DNA from 3 places in the Pseudoalteromonas sp. SG43-1 genome. Region 3 is predicted to be linked to each of the others. Evidence: predicted binding sites of a transcription regulator. Region 3 holds the regulator's gene; each other region holds the start of a gene.
The links. Region 3 encodes sigma-54, which starts transcription at its own class of promoters, with help from an activator protein. Its sites were predicted from a motif close to GTTGGCACGNNNNTNGNNT; they were not measured.
Positions count from the first base shown of each region.

Region 1 (3,282 bases), on a different contig from region 3:
CTCTTCTTGCCCATTATTAATTTCACAACCAGATATAACCATGCTGCTACTGAGCACACATAAAATAGCGATTAAACGCAAGCGCATGTTAATTAACTCCTAGATTTTTTGTTATGGGAATTTTAATTGAAAACCGGCAACCATGTGGTTCATTATGTTCAACAGTAAGTGTACCTCTTAGCTGTTCAACAGACTCTTTTACAATAGTTAAGCCCAGCCCACTGCCTTGCAGCGTAACATTTTTACTGTGTTTACCTTGATAAAATGCGCTGAAAATTTGAGTTTTTTCTTGCTCTTTAATACCGCACCCTCTATCGAGCACAGCGATACAAAGTTGATTTTGCTCAAGCGCTAAATTAATAGTAACGCTTTGCTTATCTTCTGAAAATTTTAAGCCATTTGAGATAAGCTGAATTAAAATCATCTCAATAAGCTCACTAGGTAAAGCAAGCGGTTTATTTGGTAAGTCATTTTTCCATTGCAGAGCCTGCTCACGCGCACTTAAGCGATGCTCAAAATGGCTATTTATTTTATTAATAAGGAGACTAAATTCAACTTCGCTTAAGCTGTCTTTACTGGTGCGAATCGCATTATAACTCAGCAAACTGTCAATCATTGTGCGAAGGCGCACCATAGATTGACTAATGAGCTCAAGCACTGCTTTTTGCTCAGCAGTAATTGGGCCTACTATTTCATCAGTTAATAAGTCAGTGCCTTCAACCATTGAAGCAAGCGGCGTTTTTAGCTCATGGGTGACATGGCGTAAAAAAGTATCTTTTTGCTGCTCAAGCATATGTAGTTGCTCTTGCACCCACTGAAGCTTCTCTCCTAGCTCAACTAGCTCAGCGGAACCTTTAACTGATATTTTTTGCTGCCAATGTCCCTGTCCTAACTTATCAATAACCGTGGTTAACCCTTTTAGTCGCCCACTTATGCGCCATAAAAAACCACCACCTACAATTAAAGTAAGTGGAATAAGTGCCACCAGCCAGTTTATAAATGAGGCTTGCAAGCTTGTCAGCTCATTTTGGTTATTGGTAATTTGCGCTTCGTTTTTATCACGTAACCATAAAGTAAGTTCAGCGACTAAATCGCTCACTGGCACAAACAACTCAGCTTGCTGTTGTTTTTGCTCAACCAATTCAACATGCGCAGTTTGTAAGGTGGTATATAAGCGTTGCCATTGGTGGGTATAATCTTTATTCATGTTTACAAATTTAAGCTCATCAATGCTTTGCAGGGATGATTGCCATTTATCAACAATGAGCTTATCAAGCGATTCACTTTTTAATACCCAGTTTTGCCTAGTGGCCCGCTCAAGACTGTTGAGTTCTTGTTTTAGAGTATTAAACGATTTAGTAACTTGGTAATTGTTACTCACAATACTTTGAGTAATAGCTAATTGCTTGTTAAGCGCATTTAAAAATACAATCACCACTATAGAAAGCGGGAGTAGTGAAAGCAGCATACTCATTGCAAATTGCCCGATTAAATTAGGCCGCCAGTTAAGCATTGCTTGGTATTTTTTAGCTATGGTTGCTGGCATTTCGTTTAGTCCTTTTAAATTAAGCGTTCTATTATTAAGTGCTTACCTTATACACTAGCTGAACCAGCAATTATATTTAATACGATTAACAGCCAGTGCTACAAAAACAATGTGTCGCCAAATAGAGACAGCGTAAGCCATTGATTTTAAGAACATCTCTTTAACCTCGCTACATAGTGTTGCAAAAGACATACAAAAATTACAATAAACCCCGTAAAAAATTCTCACTCCCCTCAAGTTAAAACGCTAAGCATTTGAAAATTAATAATAATTATTATTGGCATCATTTTTGTAATGCTGTTACTAACTTTAATCAATAAGGAAATAATTATGAACAAACGCATTTTAGTAGTTTCATCATTACTGGCTTTAGGCTTTTTAGGCGCTAATGCACACGCAATGGACGTTCACGCGACTTTTAACGAACTTGATAAAGACAGTAACGGCACATTAAGTGAAGCCGAAGCAGGTGAAGATGCTGTGTTACACGAGAATTTTTCTCAAATTGATACTAATCAAGATGGGCAATTGTCGCTAGATGAATTCAAAAAATTTATTCAATAAACTCATTTAATAAGGAACGTGATTATGAAACAACTTATAGCCGCTTTTTCATTAATGTTTTTAGCAATTAGTGCCACCGTAATTGCATCGCCAACAAATGTGCGTTTTGCCCACTTAGATAAAGACATGGACGGACAAATATCAATTGCAGAAGCAAAGGAAGACAAGGAAGTAATGAGACAATTTGCCGACTTAGATGAAGACGGTGATGAAAAGGTCTCAAAAAAAGAATTTGAAAGCTTTAAACCTTAATGAGTAATTACTGATTAAGCTTTACTTAAGCTTGTTATAGGTAAACTGGAATTAAAAGCATTTGCCATAATCCCTGAGGGAGTGTGTAAAAGGATTTAATGTTGGGAGTTAAATTACGGCAAGTGCTTTTTCCTTTTCACTTTATTTTAGCCACAAACTTTAAATACATCTTTTGGAAGGAACACCATGAAGATACTTCCCCTTACTATAAGCATCTTAATGCTATTAAGCTTTGATGCCGCTGCACTTGATGTAAAGCAACGCTTTGATCACCTCGATAGCGACAAAAGTGGCTATTTAACGCATGACGAACTTGATCCCCAACCACAACTATTAAACACATTTGTAAAATGGGACAAAAACCAAGATAACCAAATTTCGTTAATCGAATTTAAAAATTACCTTACCAATAACCTCTACTGAGTATTTTTCATGAAAAAAACAAGCTATATAGCGCTTTTTGCGTTTAGTATTTTTAGCACATTAGGCTTTGCTGCAAGCAACAATGTTGCAGAGCAATTTGAAAAACTTGATAGAAACCAGGATGGTTTTTTAACACGTTCAGAAACCGCTGTAGACCCCGCTTTGTGGTCTCGATTTTCAAGCTATGATCAAGACAAAGACGGCAAGCTAACGCTAAGTGAATACAGTTTATATGCAAGTAAGTAGTCTTATAGCTAGGTACACAAACACCTAGCTTATTATATTTATACTATTAATTACGTTCAGACTTTATTTTTAGAACAATGCGCTAAGTACTCTGCATCAGTAGGTTTTGGGCTCACCATAAAATCCATTTTGAGATAAGTTAGAATCGGTTGCTTACTCGTATTTTCAACTGTCGGTTTCCAGCGCCATAAACCCACAGCAGCTGCCGCATCAATATCAAACACGCCCTCAGGGTAAGACGAGACAACCTT
Region 1 covers NZ_JACJFD010000035.1:25,895-29,176, reverse strand. Annotated here, with positions in the region: gene H5159_RS18915 (hypothetical protein) at 1-87, opposite strand, end outside; gene H5159_RS18910 (sensor histidine kinase KdpD) at 89-1,546, opposite strand; gene H5159_RS18905 (EF-hand domain-containing protein) at 1,877-2,110, shown strand; gene H5159_RS18900 (hypothetical protein) at 2,135-2,362, shown strand; gene H5159_RS18895 (EF-hand domain-containing protein) at 2,549-2,785, shown strand; gene H5159_RS18890 (calcium-binding protein) at 2,795-3,031, shown strand; gene H5159_RS21115 (energy transducer TonB) at 3,088-3,282, opposite strand, start outside.
Region 1: H5159_RS18905 (EF-hand domain-containing protein) is a predicted target of sigma-54. The motif match lies at 1,823-1,841, and genes of this name have one in related genera.

Region 2 (3,282 bases), on a different contig from region 3:
ACCCATAGGGGTTACAGTCGTGAATTTGGCTGGACCATCTTCAAGCTCAACACCGCGTAGTAAGTTTTTAACCGTTTCATTGGTTACTTCACCAAATACACGCGCAGAGTATTCACGCTCTACTTCATAGCTTGGGTGCATTAAACGGTTTGCCAGTTCACCATCGTTTGTAAAGAGCATCAAACCTGATGTATTAACGTCTAGTCGACCAACCGCAATCCAGCGATCGCCATCAATACGCGGAAGTCGATCAAATACAGTACGACGTCCTTCTGGATCTTTACGTGTGCTTAACTCACCTTCGGGTTTGTTATACATAATCACACGACAGATTCTATCTGCTTTTTCTTCAATCTTTACAGTGTGCCCGTCAACACGAATCAAATCGGTTTCTTCAACACGGTCACCTAACTTTGCCACTTTACCGTTTACACTAACGCGGTTTGCGTCAATGTATTTTTCCATTTCACGGCGTGAGCCTACGCCTGCACGGGCTAAGACTTTTTGTAACTTTTCACCTTGTATAATACTCATTCGGATGGTTCTCTCACAGAAGGATCGCTCAATAACTGGTTAATTTTACTTTGCTGCTCTGTTGGCAGCGCAGGTAAGTTTTCAAGTCCAGTTAACGAAAAATAATCTAAAAATTGTTTAGTAGTTGCATATAAAGCCGGCTTACCCGGAACCTCTTTATGCCCTACCACTTTAACCCAATCTCTTTCGAGTAGGGTTTTAATAATATTCGAACCCGTAGTAACACCCCTTACTTGCTCAATTTCACCGCGCGTAATGGGCTGCCTATATGCAATAAGTGATAATGTTTCCAGTAAAGCACGTGAGTATTTTGGTGCGCGTTCTTGCCACAAGTTATTTAACCAAGGGCTTAAACTACTACATGCCTGAAAACGATACCCACTACCAACTTCAACTAAGCGAATACCACGAGTTTGAAAATGTTCTTGTATTGTATCTATTGCGTCGTTTATTCGCGCCATAGAAATAGCTAAATCTATTAATACAGTATCTTTAAGGTGGCGTTTACTCACAGGCTTATCTGCAACAAAAATAGCTGCTTCAATGATCTCAACTAGTTGTTCATCACTAATTCGCCGACCCGCCATACACACTCTTAACAAATAAAAATACACAGCCATCTATTATGACAGAACAACACCAAACTAGGAAAATATATCTACTAAATAACTAGATTTTAAATACAAAAAAGCCAGTGATTATCACTGGCTTCTAATTTACTCTTTAAAACAACAAATATTAGCTGTGTTTAATGGCTTCTAATGCATCATCTTCAGCTACTGCGTTACCGTATTTTTTAATGTAACCCATAAACTCGCTTTTACTGATGCGCTTATCTTGGTTTTTATCCATGTAACCAAAGTGATTTGAAATATCATCATCGTTACCTTCAACTACCGAAATATAGCCATTACTGTCGTTATCTAAGCTTGAAAAGCTGCTTTCAATTTTATCGAATTTAGCGATTTCAGCTTTAAATGCCGACTCACTTACTTCAGAATCAGTGGCTACTTTACCATTGTTTAACTTCATGTAAGTGTTGAATTCTTTGCGGCTAATTTCGTTATCCATATTGGTATCAATATTTGAAAAATGGCCCCAAATGCTATCGTCATCAGCTTCAACTTTTGAGATGTAGCCATCGCTGTCATTATCTAAACTTGCAAAGTCACTGTCTATTCTTTCAAGACCCTGATTAGATGAACAAGCCGCTAGGCTTAATGATGCTAAAATAGTGGCTGCTAATGTTAACTTTTTCATAAGACGTATCCTTCGTAATTAATTAAATGTCACTTTAACTAATACAAATCCAATGCCAATAATAGTTAACTTATAAGAATCAATAACTTAATCTTGGTTGGTGCATTTATTGAACAGTTTCAACAAGTTAAGCTTGCAAGCTTTGCAAACAACCTTGTAATTTTTGCAAAAAAATACCCGGTAAAAAACCAGGTATCTCAATTTTAGTTATATAGTTCAGCTAATAATTAGATTGCTGCGTTTTGGTAGCGTTTAACAAACTCAGTAACGTTTTGACCATTACATTTTAATGAGTTTAAGTTACCAATTTTTTGACGAACAGGTGCTAAACCTTGTTTTAAAGCCGTCATACATAATTGAGTTTCTTGTTGAGCGTCTTTTGCAAATACTTCTACTTTCTCAACTGATGCGTTGCTTAATGTCGTTTTTTTAGCAATATCGCGAATATCTTCACCATTACATAAAATGCTTTTAGAAAAACGAGATAAGTAAACACCGTGCTGAGCAGCTTCTTTACGAGCAACACTAAAGCCTTCGTTTGCGCTTAGTACACATAACTTAGACTCAATTTTATTATCTTGACTGAAGTAAGTATTGCTTTGTGCTGAAGCAGTTGCAGATGCTAATAAAGCAGTAGCTAAAAGTAGTTGTGTTTTCATGAGAGATCCTATTTGAACGAGCTAAACAAGTGAATTTCGCGCATTATATATTCAATAAAGTTAAGTTCAATTGAATTTTTTATTTATTTAAAAAATTAATACTGCATTTACAATGTTTAAACTTTACTCACCAATTGATCAACATTTGTGCAGCTATTTTCTCATTTCAGTCATGTTATGTACGCGTATTTACTGATACAATTTAATTCATTAAATAGATCCAATTTTAAGGTAAATTTTATGAAAGTGATTTCTTTCAATATCAATGGTCTGCGTGCTCGTCTTCACCAATTACAAGCAATTATCGACAAACATCAACCAGACGTTATTGGTTTGCAAGAGATTAAAGTTCATGACGAAGCATTCCCACTAGAAGATGTACAAAAAATGGGATATCACGTCTACTTTCATGGCCAAAAAGCCCATTATGGCGTAGCTATGTTATGCAAAAAAGAGCCTAAATCGGTCTTAAAAGGCTTTGCTACCGATACAGAGGAATCGCAAAAACGCATGATAAGCGTCACTGTTGAACAAGATAACGGTCGCGACCTTACCGTCATGAATGGCTATTTCCCACAAGGTGAAAATATTAATCACGAAACTAAATTTCCTTATAAACGACAATTTTATAAAGATTTGATGACACACCTTGAAACCAACCACACCCCCGGTCAAGACGTCATTGTTATGGGCGATATCAACATATCACCCACCGATTTAGATATTGGTATTGGCGAAGTTAATGCAAAGCGTTGGTTAAAAACGGGTAAATGTTCTTTCCAACCGGTAGAGCGTGAATGGCTTGCAACATTACTTAATTGGGGCTTTA
Region 2 covers NZ_JACJFD010000004.1:504-3,785, forward strand. Annotated here, with positions in the region: gene rluB (23S rRNA pseudouridine(2605) synthase RluB) at 1-534, opposite strand, end outside; gene scpB (SMC-Scp complex subunit ScpB) at 531-1,121, opposite strand; gene H5159_RS04855 (EF-hand domain-containing protein) at 1,273-1,794, opposite strand; gene H5159_RS04860 (hypothetical protein) at 2,022-2,453, opposite strand; gene xthA (exodeoxyribonuclease III) at 2,694-3,282, shown strand, end outside.
Region 2: H5159_RS04855 (EF-hand domain-containing protein) is a predicted target of sigma-54. The motif match lies at 1,836-1,854, and genes of this name have one in related genera.

Region 3 (3,282 bases):
GAACCATATATTATGACCAATAAAATATTAAAATCACTTATAATTCCTACACTTATACTAGCGTTTAATAGTAGTGCTGCAGAGCAAAACACGCAACCTGCTGCCAATCAAATTTCAATAAGTGCCGACAAGCAAGAAGGTCAATTGAAAGCTAATGTGGGTATTTTTGAGAAAAACGTTGAGATTATTCACGGTAATCGCCGCATTACAGCCGATCGCCTAGAAGTACACAAACGTGATGAACTTGGTGATAATAAACAATTATTAATTGCCACAGGTAGCCCTGCGCACTTTGAAGAAAAGCAATCAGACGGCACGACTATGAGCGCCAGTGCTGACGAAGTACGTTATGATGTATCTAAGCGTTTTTTAACGCTTGTTGGTAATGCACAAGTTTCGCAAGCCGGACAAAAAATAAATGCTAAAAGCATTACCTACGACATAGAGCAGCAGCTCATCAGTGCCGAAAAAGATGAAAACTCAACTGACCGCGTTCACACAATTTTAGTACCGATCGAAGCTAAAAAAAGTAAAAAAGGCGATAAAGGTCAACCATGAGCACATTAAAAGCAGAACTATTGGCAAAAAGCTATAAAGGTCGTGAAGTTGTAAAAAACGTCGGCCTTGAAGTACAAGCTGGCAGTATAGTTGGCTTACTTGGCCCTAACGGTGCTGGTAAAACAACGACTTTTTATATGATTGTAGGGCTTGTTCCTAGCGACAAAGGTAAAATATCTATTGATGATAACGATATTACTCTTTTACCTATGCATAGTCGTGCTAGATTAGGCATAGGCTACTTACCACAAGAGTCATCGATTTTTAGAAAGCTGACTGTTTATCAAAACTTAATGGCCATTTTAGAAACACGCAAAGAACTAAATAAACAAGCCAGAGAAGACACGCTCAATAACTTATTAGATGAATTTAGCATACAACACATTCGTGATAGCCAAGGTATGGCATTATCGGGTGGAGAACGTCGTCGTGTAGAAATAGCACGAGCGCTGGCAGCAGATCCTAAATTTATATTACTGGATGAACCGTTTGCCGGTGTTGACCCTATTTCGGTATTAGATATAAAGAAAATAATAGAACATCTTAAAAATCGTGGGATTGGTGTATTAATTACCGACCATAACGTAAGAGAGACCCTTGATGTTTGTGAAAAAGCCTACATTGTTTCTCATGGGGAGCTGATTGCATCAGGTACTCCAGAACACGTATTAAATGATAAAACAGTACGCGATGTTTACTTAGGCGAGCAATTTAGGCTGTAACATTTACGCCATGTCTTTAAGCATCTGCTAGTATTAATTATAACAACATAAAAGGATTGTTAGAGATACATGAGGCAATCACTACAGCTGCGCATGGGCCAGCAACTTACAATGACTCCACAGTTGCAACAAGCTATTCGTTTGTTGCAACTCAGTACATTGGATCTCCAGCAAGAAATACAAGAAGCTCTCGACAGTAATCCACTATTAGAGGTTGAAGAGGCAGACTATTCCGAAGACGCTGCTGGTAAAAACGAGCAAAAAGCTGATACCGATGACATAACTGTTAGCGCATCTGCTGATGATGCTCCGAGCGAATATGAACAAGATACTGGTGAAGCACTTGCAAAAGACACGCTAAGTGACGACATGGCTATGGATGTTAGTTGGGATGAGTACATGAGTGCCGCTCCTGCAGCCTCATCAGGTCCAATGCCCGAAGACGAATCAATATACCAAGGCGCCTCTACTGAAACGCTCCATGAGTATTTAATGTGGCAATTACAACTAACGCCATTTAGCCCTACAGACGAAGCTATTGCTATTGCTATTGTAGAAGCTGTCGATGATTCAGGTATTTTAACACTAAGCTGCGAAGAGATTTTAGAAAGCTTTAATCAAGAAAACGAAGATGATAACGAAGTCGAACTTGATGAAATTGAAGCGGTATTAAAACGCATCCAACTGTTTGATCCTGTTGGTATTGCTGCACGTAGTTTACAAGAGTGTTTGTGTATTCAGCTTAATCAATTTGATAAAGAAACACCTTATATTAATGAAACGAAAATGATTTTAACCGAGCATATTGATCTATTAGCAGCTCGCGACTATCGTACATTAATGAAAAAAACTAAGCTCAAAGAAGAAGAGCTTAAAGAAGTAATGACACTAATACATACTCTCAACCCAAAACCTGCAGATACTATTGTAAGGGAAGAATCTGAGTATGTTATTCCTGATGTGTCAGTTAAAAAAATTAAAGGCCGCTGGGTTGTCGAATTAAACCCAGATAGCATGCCTAAAATTCGTGTTAATAGCCAATACGCAGCAATGTCTCGCACTGTAAAATCAAGTGGCGACAGCCAGTTTATTCGCTCACATTTACAAGAAGCTAAATGGTTTATTAAAAGCTTAGAAAGTAGAAACGACACGCTATTAAAAGTTACTAATTGTATTGTTAAGCAACAACAAGGCTTTTTTGAACATGGCCCTGAAGCCATGAAACCAATGGTTTTAAATGATGTGGCTGAAATGGTAGAAATGCACGAATCGACAATTTCGCGTGTTACTACTCAAAAGTACATGCATACACCCCGTGGTATATTTGAGCTTAAATATTTTTTCTCAAGCCATGTAAGTACTGAAAACGGTGGTGAATGTTCATCTACAGCAATACGTGCGCTTATCCGAAAATTAATCGCAGCAGAAAACTCAGCAAAACCATTGAGTGATAGCAAAATAGCGGATATATTGGCTGAGCAAGGAATTAAAGTAGCGAGACGTACAATCGCAAAATACCGCGAATCTCTTGCTATTCCACCGTCAAATCAGCGTAAAAGTCTGATTTAAGACGCTAAACTAAGAGGGTAATGCTTATGCAACTAAACTTAACTGGTCGTCACGTAGAATTAACCGATTCACTAAGAGACTATATTAATACTAAATTTGCGAAGCTTGAAAGACACTCTGATCATATTAATAATGTTCATGTCATTCTCGATGTAGAAAAATTAAATCAAAAAGCAGAAGCCACAATACACGTAAGCGGTGCTGAGCTATTTGCCTCTACAGAACATCAAGATATGTATGCCGCTATTGACTCGTTGATCGACAAGCTCGATCGCCAAGTAATCAAACACAAAGAGAAGCTTGCTCGACACTAATATGATGAAATTAAGTTCACTTATATGCCAGGACTGCAGCAAAGCTGCGGTCCTTTTTAATAGCAAAAAAAGAATTTTAGAGTTCATTAGCGAACTTGCTCACGACAAACTTCCGTATT
Region 3 covers NZ_JACJFD010000001.1:306,233-309,514, reverse strand. Annotated here, with positions in the region: gene lptC (LPS export ABC transporter periplasmic protein LptC) at 1-23, shown strand, start outside; gene lptA (lipopolysaccharide transport periplasmic protein LptA) at 13-558, shown strand; gene lptB (LPS export ABC transporter ATP-binding protein) at 555-1,280, shown strand; gene H5159_RS01410 (RNA polymerase factor sigma-54) at 1,350-2,849, shown strand; gene hpf (ribosome hibernation promoting factor) at 2,876-3,163, shown strand; gene ptsN (PTS IIA-like nitrogen regulatory protein PtsN) at 3,168-3,282, shown strand, end outside.